2 regions of the Paracoccus tegillarcae genome follow, and region 2 is predicted to be linked to the other one. Evidence: riboswitches for the same ligand, from Rfam matches in the RefSeq annotation. Region 2 holds a riboswitch; the other holds the start of a gene.
What was found. A riboswitch is a leader RNA that binds a small molecule or an ion and turns the genes downstream of it on or off. The one in region 2 is predicted to bind thiamine pyrophosphate.

Region 1: it holds a riboswitch for thiamine pyrophosphate, as region 2 does, so the genes downstream of both, thiD (bifunctional hydroxymethylpyrimidine kinase/phosphomethylpyrimidine kinase) here and thiC (phosphomethylpyrimidine synthase ThiC) in region 2, are expected to answer to the same signal.

The regions. Positions count from the first base shown of each region.
Region 1 covers NZ_CP025408.1:2,578,397-2,584,241, forward strand. The annotation lists gene CUV01_RS12580 (UDP-N-acetylmuramoyl-tripeptide--D-alanyl-D-alanine ligase) at 1-415, shown strand, start outside; gene mraY (phospho-N-acetylmuramoyl-pentapeptide-transferase) at 415-1,497, shown strand; gene CUV01_RS12590 (VOC family protein) at 1,502-1,855, shown strand; gene murD (UDP-N-acetylmuramoyl-L-alanine--D-glutamate ligase) at 1,952-3,355, shown strand; gene thiD (bifunctional hydroxymethylpyrimidine kinase/phosphomethylpyrimidine kinase) at 3,365-4,174, opposite strand; TPP riboswitch at 4,294-4,391, opposite strand; gene CUV01_RS12605 (SRPBCC family protein) at 4,420-4,890, opposite strand; gene CUV01_RS12610 (ArsR/SmtB family transcription factor) at 4,887-5,228, opposite strand; gene CUV01_RS12615 (putative zinc-binding metallopeptidase) at 5,278-5,845, opposite strand, start outside.
Region 2 covers NZ_CP025408.1:1,440,578-1,446,422, forward strand. The annotation lists gene CUV01_RS07130 (FAD-dependent oxidoreductase) at 1-274, opposite strand, end outside; gene thiC (phosphomethylpyrimidine synthase ThiC) at 271-2,076, opposite strand; TPP riboswitch at 2,167-2,287, opposite strand; gene CUV01_RS07140 (hypothetical protein) at 2,474-2,887, opposite strand; gene CUV01_RS07145 (inositol monophosphatase family protein) at 3,113-3,829, opposite strand; gene CUV01_RS07150 (TldD/PmbA family protein) at 3,882-5,234, opposite strand; gene CUV01_RS07155 (DUF2125 domain-containing protein) at 5,303-5,845, opposite strand, start outside.

The DNA.
Region 1 (5,845 bases), 1.1 Mb from region 2:
CATTACCTTGCTGGATGACAGCTATAACGCTAACCCGACCAGCCTTGCTGCCGGACTAGCGACGATGGAGCGCCTGGGCCCCGGCCGCCGCGTGGTCATTCTGGGCGATATGCTGGAACTGGGCCCCGATGAGATCCAGTTGCACCGACAGATCGCAGACTGGCCGGTGATGCAGGATGTGGCGCTGGTCCATGCCTGCGGCCCGCGAATGCGTCACATGTTCGATGCTTTGCCCGCAAATAAACAGGGCATTTGGGCGGAAACCGCCGACACGCTTTGCGCCCGCGCGGGCGAGTTGGCGCGCGATGGCGACATCGTTTTCGTCAAGGGGTCGAAATTCTCGCGGGTGGCCTCGGTGGTTGACGCGCTGCGTAAATCCGGGCAAACGCCCACGCCTGAACGAGGGGAAGAGTAATGTTGTATTGGCTGAGCAGCTTGTCCGAAGGGGGCGACCTCTTCAACCTGTTCCGATACATCACTTTCCGCGCAGGGGCGGCGTTTTTCACCGCTCTGATCTTTGGCTTCATGTTTGGGCGTCCGCTGATCAACTATCTGCGCAAGTCGCAGAAAAAGGGCCAGCCCATTCGCGATGACGGCCCCGAGACGCATTTCGTCAAGGCGGGCACGCCGACCATGGGCGGCTTGCTGATCCTGTCGGCGCTGTTCACCTCGACCCTGCTCTGGGCGCGGCTGGACAATGGTTATGTCTGGATGGTTCTGACCGTGACAGCCGGTTATGCCGCGATCGGTTTTGCCGATGACTATTCCAAGGTCAGCAAGATGAACACCAAGGGTGTCTCGGGCAAGGTGCGGATGGCGCTGGGCCTGTTGCTGGCCTTTATTGCCGGGGTCTGGACCATGTGGCTGCAGCCCGATGGGCTGACCGGCATGCTGGCGCTGCCGGTGTTCAAGGATGTGCTGGTCAATCTGGGCTGGTTCTTCGTGCCCTTCGCCATGATCGTGATTGTCGGCGCGGCAAATGCGGTAAACCTGACCGACGGGTTGGACGGGCTGGCGATCATGCCTGTGATGATCGCAGCCGGGACGCTGGGGATCATCGCCTATACGGTGGGCCGGGTCGACTTTACCGACTATCTGGGCGTGCATCACGTCCCCGGTACGGGCGAGATCCTGATCTTTGTCTCGGCGCTGATCGGAGGCGGGCTTGGCTTTTTGTGGTACAACGCGCCCCCCGCCGCCGTCTTCATGGGCGATACCGGATCGCTGGCCCTGGGCGGCGCATTGGGCGCCATCGCCGTCGCCACCAAGCACGAGATCGTTCTGGCCATCGTGGGCGGGCTGTTCGTGGTCGAAGCCCTGTCGGTGATCATCCAGGTCATCTATTTCAAGCGCACGGGCAAACGCGTCTTTCTGATGGCACCGATCCACCACCATTTCGAGAAAAAGGGCTGGGGCGAGGCACAGATCGTCATCCGCTTCTGGATCATCGCGCTGATCCTTGCGCTGATTGGTCTGGCAACGCTGAAGTTGAGGTGAGGCAATGGCACTGACCGTCACGGCCAACCTGCCAAGCCGCGATTTCACCGCGACCGAGGCGTTTTATGGACGTCTTGGTTTCACCAGATCCTTCCGTGACGAAGGCTGGATGATCCTCAATCGTGACCAGACAATCATCGAGTTTTTCCCACACCCAGAACTTGACCCCGCCACAAGCTGGTTCAGTGCCTGTTTCCGCACCGATGATCTGAACGCGCTGCTGCAAGACTATGCCGCGATTGGCCTGCCTTCCGACGGTATTCCCCGCCTGACCGGCTTGCAGCGGATCACCGACGATCTGCGCATGTTTGCGGTCATAGATCTTGATGGCAGCCTGATCCGCTGCATCGGACCCTGATCTGCAACGCGCCTTGCGACTGCATTGGGCGGCAAATATCCTCGGGCGTCGGTGGGGCAGACAGCCCCCGGTCCGACAGTTTAAAAAGGGCATGACATGATCCCCGTCCAAGACGTCGAAAACCAGACCATTGCCGTGCTTGGCCTTGGTCGCTCGGGCAAGGCCACCGCTGCCGCGCTTGCTGCGGGCGGTGCCAAAGTCAGCGCATGGGATGACGGCGTCGATACGCGGCAGGCCGCCGAGGCCGAGGGGCTGGAGATCGTCGATCTGACCAGAGATGCCGCCTGGGTCGGTGTCAGCACCCTGATCACCAGCCCCGGCATCCCGCATCTTTACCCCAAACCGCATCCGGTGATCGAGATGGCGCTGCGGCTGGGTGTGCCGATCGACAATGATATTGGCCTGTTCTTTCGCAGCTTTGCCACCGAAGACTGGAACCATTTCGACCGCACCCCGCGCGTCATTGCGGTGACCGGATCGAACGGAAAATCCACGACGACGGCGCTGATCCACCATGTGCTGACCCAGGTCGGCCGGCCCGCGCAGATGGGCGGCAATATCGGCACCGGCGTCCTGTCGCTGGAACCCGCCATCGACGGCGAGGTCGTGGTGCTGGAATTGTCCAGCTATCAGACCGAACTGGCGCGTGCGCTGACGCCCGATGTTGCCGTTTTCACCAATCTTTCGCCCGATCATCTTGACCGTCACGGCGGGCTGGGCGGTTATTTCGCCGCCAAGCGCCGGCTGTTTGCCGAAGGTGGACCGGATCGTGCCGTGGTCGGGGTGGACGAGGTCGAGGGCCTTTATCTGGCCAATCAGCTCTCTATGGCGCCGGCTGATGATCGCGTGATCCGTGTGTCGTCTGACAGCAAGCTGGACGGCCCCGGCTGGTCGGTCTTTGCGCGTAAGGGCTTTCTCTCGGAATATCGCAAGGGGCGGCAGGTGGCCTCGCTTGATCTGCGCGAGATCACTGGACTGCCCGGCGCGCATAATCATCAGAATGCTTGTGCCGCCTATGCGGCCTGCCGCGCCGTCGGGCTGGCCCCGCGCGAGATCGAGGCGGCGTTTCACAGCTTTGCCGGCTTGCCGCATCGCAGCCAGACGGTCGCCGAATTGGGCGGCGTGCGTTACGTCAATGACAGCAAGGCCACCAATATCGACGCGGCCGCCAAGGCGCTGCAAGCATTTGACCGGATCCGCTGGATCGTCGGAGGGTTGGGCAAGGAGGGTGGGATCACGGCGCTGCAGCCGCATTTGGGGCGCGTGACCAAGGCCTATCTGATCGGCCATTCTGCCCGCGATTTCGCGCTGGAGATCGGTCAGACGCCGCATGAGGTCGTCGAAACCATGGAGGCCGCCGTCGCGCGCGCCAGCGCCGAGGCCGAGCCGGGCGACACCGTTCTGCTGGCCCCGGCTGCGGCCAGTTTCGATCAATATCCGAATTTCGAAAAACGCGGCGAGCATTTCGTGGCGCTGGTCGAAGAGCTGGCACGGGGATAGGCCGCGCCCTCAGGCCTGCCCGCTGATCGCGCTGAGATGAAAGTGGTTCAGCGGCCCATGTCCACTGCCCACCGACAGTTCGTCAGCGCTGGTGATGGCCTTGCTGACATAGGTCTTGGCGCGGGCGACGGCATCACGCAGTGGCACGCCATGACCCAGCCATGCGGCGATGGCAGATGACAGCGTACAGCCTGTGCCGTGGGTGTTCCTGGTGTGGTGGCGGGCGGCATCGAACCAATCCATCCCATCCACAGTGGCCAACAGATCGGGACTGTCCTCGCCCGGCAGGTGACCGCCTTTCAGCAGCACCGCACGCGGGCCCAGTTGCAGCAAGGCGGTGGCCTGAGCCTGCATCGCCATGCGGTCTTTGGCAGGTGCCGTCTCCAGCAGGTCGGCGGCCTCTGGCAGATTGGGTGTCAGCAGATCGGCCATGGGCAAAAGCCGGTCGCAAAGTGCGGTGACGGCCTGACGTTCCAGCAACCGGTCGCCACCCTTGGCCACCATCACAGGGTCCAGCACAATCGGCGCAGCAAGGCCCGCCAGTGCATCGGCCGCGATACATGTGATCTGCGCATTGCCCAGCATGCCGATCTTGACCGCATCGATGCGGATATCGGCGCGGATCGCTGCAATCTGGTCCGACAGCATCTGGGCAGGCGGTAGATGCAGACTGCTGACGCCTTGTGTGTTCTGCGCGGTCAAGCCGGTGATCGCCGCCATCGCATAGCCGCTATTGGCCGAGATCGCTTTGATATCGGCCTGAATGCCGGCCCCGCCCGAGGGATCAGATCCTGCGATAGAAAGGATATTGGGGATCATGCGCAGCGCCGTCCCGTTGAGGCGCCGCAGATGGCCCTGCGCATAGAGGTGAGATAGGTTGCGGAATTGTCCATTATGCCCTCGCTTTGACGACGAAGGCGCGTCGGGGCAGGCATCAGGGTGCTGACCCCGCGACTTCCTCCGCCGGCATTATCCGGTTCAGGTTCTAGGGTGCATCTCAGCCTGCGGTCTCGCGCAAGCGCCCCTGTCGCAAGGTTGCAGGAAGCAGCCGGTTGCCGCTTAAGTCAAGCAGTATCGGCTTTGATAATGAGGTCGAGATTGGCGTACATCACCTCCATCCCCTCGGCCATGCCAAAGCTCAGCGCCTGTTCGCGAGCCTCGGCGCTGGCGAAGGTGATGGTCATCTGCATCTTGGTCATGCCGCCCGCGTCGATCAGCCGCGTCTCGACCAGGCTTTCCATATAGTCATGCTGGGGACAGGTTTCGCGGTGCCTGATCAGTTCCGGCGGTTCCAGCAGGTCATAGGTGGCGACCATCACCAGATCCTCGTCTTCACCTGCCCAGACAAAGCGGTGTTGGCCACCGACCACCGCCTCGCCCTCAAGCGATTTCAGTGCGCCGTAATCGCTGGTCATCCATTGCCGCATCAACTGGGTATCCGTCACGGCACGCCAGACCTTTTCGCGCGGAGCGGCGAAATCGCGGGTGACGACGACGTCGCGTTCGCCCTGGGCTGTCATTGTCAACTTTGTCATGGCTTGGTCCTTTCATCTGGATCATCCGGCATCGCCGCCAGCACGTCGTCCAGCGCCCGGAAACGGGCGTCCAACGCGGCAAAGAACGGCCCGAACCAATCGGCGGTTTCTGTGATTGCTTGCTGGCGCAGCCGACGAGGCCGCGCGGTGCCGTCCACGCGGGTTTCAATCAGGCCAGCCTGCTCCAGCACCTTCAGATGGCGCGAGATCGCGGGTTGGCTGATGGCGAAGGGTGCGGCCAGTTCGGCCACGGTCGCCTCGCCCTCGTTCAGGCGCTGAATCAGCGCGCGACGCGTGGGATCGGCAAGGGCGGCAAGGCGTGCATCAAGTTCATTCATAACGAATCGTTTATATAATTAATTCGTTATATAATCAAGATGTCGCCTGTCAGGCGCCCTCGGTCAGGTGGTTCTTCATCCAGCGATGGGCGCAGCCGATCTTGTGGCGCACCGGGCCGGTCAACACGAAGGGATAGAGGTCTTCGTTATCCAGTGCCCGGTTGATGTCGTTGATGGCGATTGCGACTTTTCCGGCGACGTCCAGCAGGCGATCTGTGTCGTCCTCGAAATAGGGGCGGAAGTCGTCGGGTACGCCGGGCATCGACAGGCCGGCGCTGACGAAGCTGTCGGTGAAATCGACCAGATGCAGCAGATGCGCGACGGTTTCGGCCCAATCCTCATGCGGATGGGCGCTGGCATAAGGTGTGATGAAATCCGCCGAGGGCATCTGCGGCGTGTCGTAATAGATCTGCAGCGCCTGACTGTAATTGGTGCGCTCGTCGCCGAATATCTGGCGAAAGGCGGGCAGGAAATCGGGTGCGACCGATAGCCGGTCAAAAAAGAAATGCGCCAACTCGTGCCGGAAATGGCCGACCATGCTGCGATATTGCTCGCCCAGTTCACGGCGGCGCTGCAGGCGGATCAACTCATCCGCTTCGGTCACGTTGATGGTGATC
Region 2 (5,845 bases):
GTTCTGCGCTGTCGCGGGGCGGCGCAAGCACCAGCGTCCCGCGCCGGGTGACGGGCGTATACCGGGACCACCAGTCCAGTGCAGCCGCCCCTCGTGTAACGACCAGATCCGGGGCATCCTCACCCTCGCAAAAAGGTGCCAGCATCCCGCCCGCCAAGGCCGAGACAGCCGGCGGTGCATCCGTGGGCAGGATCACCTCGACCGGCAGGCCGGCCCGGGCCAGCGAGGTCGCGGCGCACAGCCCCGCGACACCCGCCCCCAGAACCGAGATCATTCGGCACCTTCCTTGGCGGCCACCTCTTCGGCAGGCATATACAGTGCCCCGCCTTCGCGGAATTTCTCGGCCATCTTGTCCATGCCCTGCTGGCGTTCGGCCTCTGCCCGGATATCGTGGCTGATCCGCATCGAACAGAATTTTGGCCCGCACATCGAACAGAAATGCGCGACCTTATGCGCCTCTGCGGGCATGGTTTCGTCATGCATCTCGCGCGCGGTGTCGGGGTCCAGTCCCAGATTGAACTGATCCTGCCAGCGGAACTCGAACCGTGCACGGCTGAGCGCGTCGTCGCGCCGCTGAGCGCCCGGATGCCCCTTGGCCAGATCGGCCGCGTGGGCGGCAAGTTTATAGGTGATGACCCCGGTCTTCACATCGTCGCGGTCGGGCAGGCCCAGATGTTCCTTGGGCGTGACATAGCACAGCATCGCGGTGCCGAACCAACCGATCATCGCCGCACCGATGGCGCTGGTGATGTGATCATACCCGGGCGCAATGTCGGTCGTCAGCGGCCCAAGCGTATAAAAAGGCGCCTCGTGACAGTGCTTTAGCTGTTCGTCCATATTGGCCTTGATCTTGTGCATCGGCACGTGGCCGGGCCCTTCGATCATCACCTGACAGTCCTTGGCCCAGGCGATTTTGGTCAGTTCGCCCAGGGTCCGCAGCTCGGCAAACTGTGCCTCGTCATTGGCATCGGCAATGCAACCCGGGCGCAACCCGTCGCCAAGGCTGAAGCTGACATCATAGGCGCGCATGATCTCGCAGATTTCGTCAAAACGTTCATAAAGAAACGACTCGCGATGATGGTGCAGGCACCATTTTGCCATGATCGAGCCGCCACGGCTGACGATGCCGGTCACCCGCTTGACCGTCATCGGGATCATGTGCAGCCGCACGCCGGCATGGATGGTAAAGTAATCCACCCCCTGTTCGGCCTGCTCGATCAGCGTGTCGCGATAGACCTCCCATGTCAGATCCTCGGCGATGCCGCCGACCTTTTCCAGCGCCTGATACAGCGGCACGGTGCCGATCGGGACCGGCGCGTTGCGGATGATCCAGTCGCGAATGTTGTGGATGTTGCGACCGGTCGACAGGTCCATCACGGTGTCAGCGCCCCATCGGATCGCCCAGACCATCTTTTCAACCTCTTCCTCCATGGATGAGGTGACGGCGGAATTGCCGATATTGGCGTTGATCTTGACCTTGAAATTGCGGCCGATGATCATCGGCTCCAACTCTCGGTGGTTGATGTTGGCAGGGATGATGGCGCGGCCAGCAGCGATTTCCGAGCGAACGAATTCAGGCGTGACCAGATCGGGCAGTTCGGCGCCGAAAGGCTCGCCGTCGCGGGCGCCGGCGGCTTGCCTGCCCTCGTTTTCGCGAATGGCCACGAATTCCATCTCGGGCGTGATGATCCCGGCGCGGGCATAAGCCAGTTGCGTCACCGCGCGCCCATCCGTGGCTCGCAAGGGCGGGCGTTGCAGCGGAAAGGGCGGCGTCAGGCGGCTGCCCGAGGCAAAACCGTTATCGGCATCGGTCACCGCGCGCGCCGGATATTCCTCGCACTCGCCGCGCGATTGCAGCCAGCCGCCGCCGCGAACCTCGGGCAGCCCGCGCGAAATATGGGTCTCTGCGCCATCGGCGGTGTATGGGCCTGAGCTGTCATAGACGATCAGCGGCGCCTCGCCCGCGACGGTGATTTCGCGCATCGGCACGCGAATATCATGCGTCTGACCCGCGACATGGATCTTGGTCGAGGCAGGCAGCGCGCCAGTGGTGATGGTGGGTGGTAGGTCTTTCATTCCGGTCTCCTCTTTCGAAAAGACCCAAGCGAAAACTTTGGCAGAAAGGGGCCATCTGGCCCAAAGGACCACCCCTTGATGCGATCGGGGGAAGTTGCCCTTCGGTCTTCCTACGCCAGTATCAACTGGGTCAGGTTCAAAGGGTCGCTTCACCGGGGTTTCCCCCTGTCAGCCTCTCAGTCCCCTAGGTGGGACTCCCCCGACGTGGGCGCAGATTGGCGCGAATGGTGGTCGGGGTCAAGCAGGTCCGGCGGCGCTGAACGCGCCCCGGCATGTTTTGCATGAGAAGAACATAAAAAGACGGGCAGCCCTGGGGCTGCCCGTCCGCCTATCCGCAAGCCACGACGGGGGGGAAACTCGTTAAAATAAGGCTCGTCGGATATCGTGCGACAACTGGTTATCTTACATCGGGTTGTGTCGGGCGTTCGCCCATCACATGGGTCAAGGCCGGCAGCACATAACGCTCAAACTTCTGCCGGTCGGGTCGCAGGGCTCCGGGCTTGCCGTGGCCGTTGCATTCTTCGCAATCATGGATCGTGCCCCAGCAATTCGAGCAGGCGCCAAGAGCGGATGCCAACACATCTAGCTGGTGAACGAGCAAGTCGTTCTCGCGTGCCAGCCGCTCGAATTCGACAGGAGCCGGGCGGTCGTGGCCGGGCTGAGGAAAACCCGCCCTCGACCGCCCGTAAATCGCCGCAGTCAGTGCCTGCGCAGTCCGCTGTTCCGGTTCATTCTCCGCGCCCACCGGCAGGGTACGCAAGAACTGAAGGGCGGCGATAAGGGTATCCAGCTGTTCGTTCGGAATGGACATCGTGGGTCTCCCGCTTGGCGCTGTCTGCTGACTTGCTGAGGTCACGCCGTGTTTGCTGAAACCAGTTATCGCCCCATGGCGTGAATCCAGCGTGAAAAGCGCGTGAAAATTCAGGCAGATTCGCGTGAAATTTTACGAATCTTGCGATTTTTTTCGCTGAGATTAAGGAAATCTTCAATTTTATCGGTCTGTGCGACACAAAGCCCGGGCTTCGCGAATCCCGGATCAGACCAGCGAATCAACCAAGAGGCGATGCAGGATCGGTCCGGCGATGGCCAGACCATCGACCGCAGCGCGCGGGCTGTTGAAGCGCATGTCCGTGCCCCGCCTGTCGGTCACCGCCGCGCCCGCGCGCTGCGCGATCAGGCTGCCTGCGGCAATGTCCCATTCCCAGGCCGAGCGCAGCGACAGCGCCGCATCAAAGCGGCCTTCGGCCACCAGACACAGCCGCCACGCCAGAGAGGGACGAAATTCGCGGCGAAACGGCGGCGGCTGGCCTGCCTTCCAGTTCTGCGCCTCGGACACGGCGCGATAGGTCAGCACAGTGGCATCCTGCATCTGGCTGCGCGTGCTGACCGCAATCGGCTGCCCATCCATCAGCGCGGGGCCATCGGCATAGGCGGTATAGATCTGGTCACGCGCAGGCAGATAGACGACAGCCGCCGTAATCCGGTCACCGGTAGAGACCGCCAGCGAATGCGAAAACCCTTCTTGCCCCGCGATAAAGGCGCGGGTGCCGTCGATCGGGTCGATGATAAAGCAATGCTCGGCGTCCAGCCGCGACAGATCGGCCTCGCTTTCCTCGCTTAGCCAACCATAATCCGGGCGCGCCGCGCGCAGCATCAACTCCAGATGCGCATTGACCGCCAGATCGGCCTCGGTCACGGGGCCAGCATCACCGCCCTTGTCCCAGCTTTCGGGATCGTTGCGCCAAAAACGCATCGCGATCTGCCCCGCCTGCCGGGCAGCATCTTCCAGCAGGCGCAGATCGTCTTCAGGCGCCGGCAACCGTCATCCCCCGCACCAGTAGGCTGGGCACCTGAACGGGACGCCAGTCCTCGGCATCATTTCCGGCGGTGATCGTCATCAGCATATCGCGCAGATTTCCGGCGATGGTGCATTCATTGACCGGATAGGCGATCTTGCCGTTCTCGACCCAGAAACCAGCGGCACCGCGCGAATAGTCCCCGGTCGTCGCATTGATCGAGGCCCCCAGCATCGAGGTGACGACCAGTCCCGTTCCCATGTCGGCCAGCAGATCGTCAAAGCTGGCGTCGCCCTGCGTCAGGCTGACATTGGAATGGCCGGGCGAGGGCGCCGAGGTCAGTCCGCGCGTTGCCGAGGCCGTGCTGTCCATGCCCAGCTTGCGCCCCGTCGCCAGATCCAGCGTCCAGCCGGTCAGGACGCCGCCGGCAACGATTTCGCGCGGCAGGCAAGGCAACCCTTCGGCGTCGAACGGACGCGAGGACGGATAGCGCGGGCGCAGCGGATTTTCGGTCACGGTCAGATCCGCTGGCAAGACAGGTTCATCCAGCGCATCGCGCAGCCAGCTTGCCCCGCGCACCACGGCATTGCCGTTCACGGCGGCAAGCAAATGCGCGATCAGCGTCGGTGCGACGCGGCGATCGTACAGAATGGGAAACGCGCCGGTCGGTGGTTTGCGCGACCCGATCCGTGCCAACGTGCGCTGCGCCGCCAGCAGGCCGATCTGCTCGGGGTCGGGCAGATCGCTGGCCCAGACACGGGATTCCCCGGCATAGTCGCGTTCCATCCCGGTGCCCTGCCCGGTAATGGCAACCGCCGACACCGAATGACCGCTGCGCGTGTAACCACCAGAAAAGCCATTGCTTGCCGCCAGCCACATCTGCCGGCGCGAAAATGCCGCCGCCGCGGATTCGACCTGCGTGATACCGGGCTGCGCCGCCGCCGCAGCCTCGGCACGCAGGGCCATCGCCTGCAGCGCATCGGGGCTAGGGTCGGGGGCCGGATCCGTCATTTGCAGGGCAGCGCCATCGCGCGTTTCTGCCAACTGATCCGGATCAGCCAGCCCCAGCATATCGTCGACCGGCGCCTCGCGTGCCATCGCAACCGCGCGGGCGGCCATTTCGCGGATGGTGATGTCGGAATGGTCCGAGGCCGATACGCTGGCTTGCCGCCCGCCGATCAGCACGCGCAATCCGATTTCGGTTGCCTCCGCGCGCTCGGCCAGTTCCAGACCACCCTTGCGGACATCAATGGACACGGATTGCCCGCGGACCGCGATGGCGTCGGATTGGTCGGCACCGGCCTGCGATGCCGCCTGGATCAGCGCCTGCGTCAGGGTTTCAAGATCGGGGCTGTCGCTCATTCGGATCACGTCTTCAAAGGAAAGGGCCGGGACACGATGCCCGGCCCGAGGTTTACCCATATGGGCGCTTACTTCACTTGCTGGCCATTGGCAAAGATGCTGCCATCGTCGCGGAACTCAAGCTCGGTCGTCAGTTTGCCCGGCTCGCCCTCGACCGGACGAGCAAACATGGACAGCATCATGCGTGCGCCCATCATCTGCTCTTGCGGGATCAGACCCATCGCGCCCAGCGTGCCCATCAGCGACTCGATGCCAGTGAACTCACCCGTGATCTGGCCGACCGGGGCTTCGGCCATCGTGCCGCCTTCGGGTGCCGTCAACTCACCTTGCACCTTGGCCTCTGCACCGACAGCCTTCAGCGAGATATCGTTGATCGTGACCTTCACGGGCATCGGCGGTTCTGGCATCGCCTCCATCCCGGGCATGGCCTCGCCGTCATCGGCCATATCATCACCAGCCATATCGTCGCCGGTTGCCTCGTCCCCGCCCTGTGCCTCACCAGAAGGTTCCGGTGCAGAAGGATTCATCGGCGGGTTGAGCAGCGATTCTGTCATCAGCAGATCGCCTGCCACGTCGATGTTGAGGTCAGCGGCGTCACGCGGCAGTTGGGC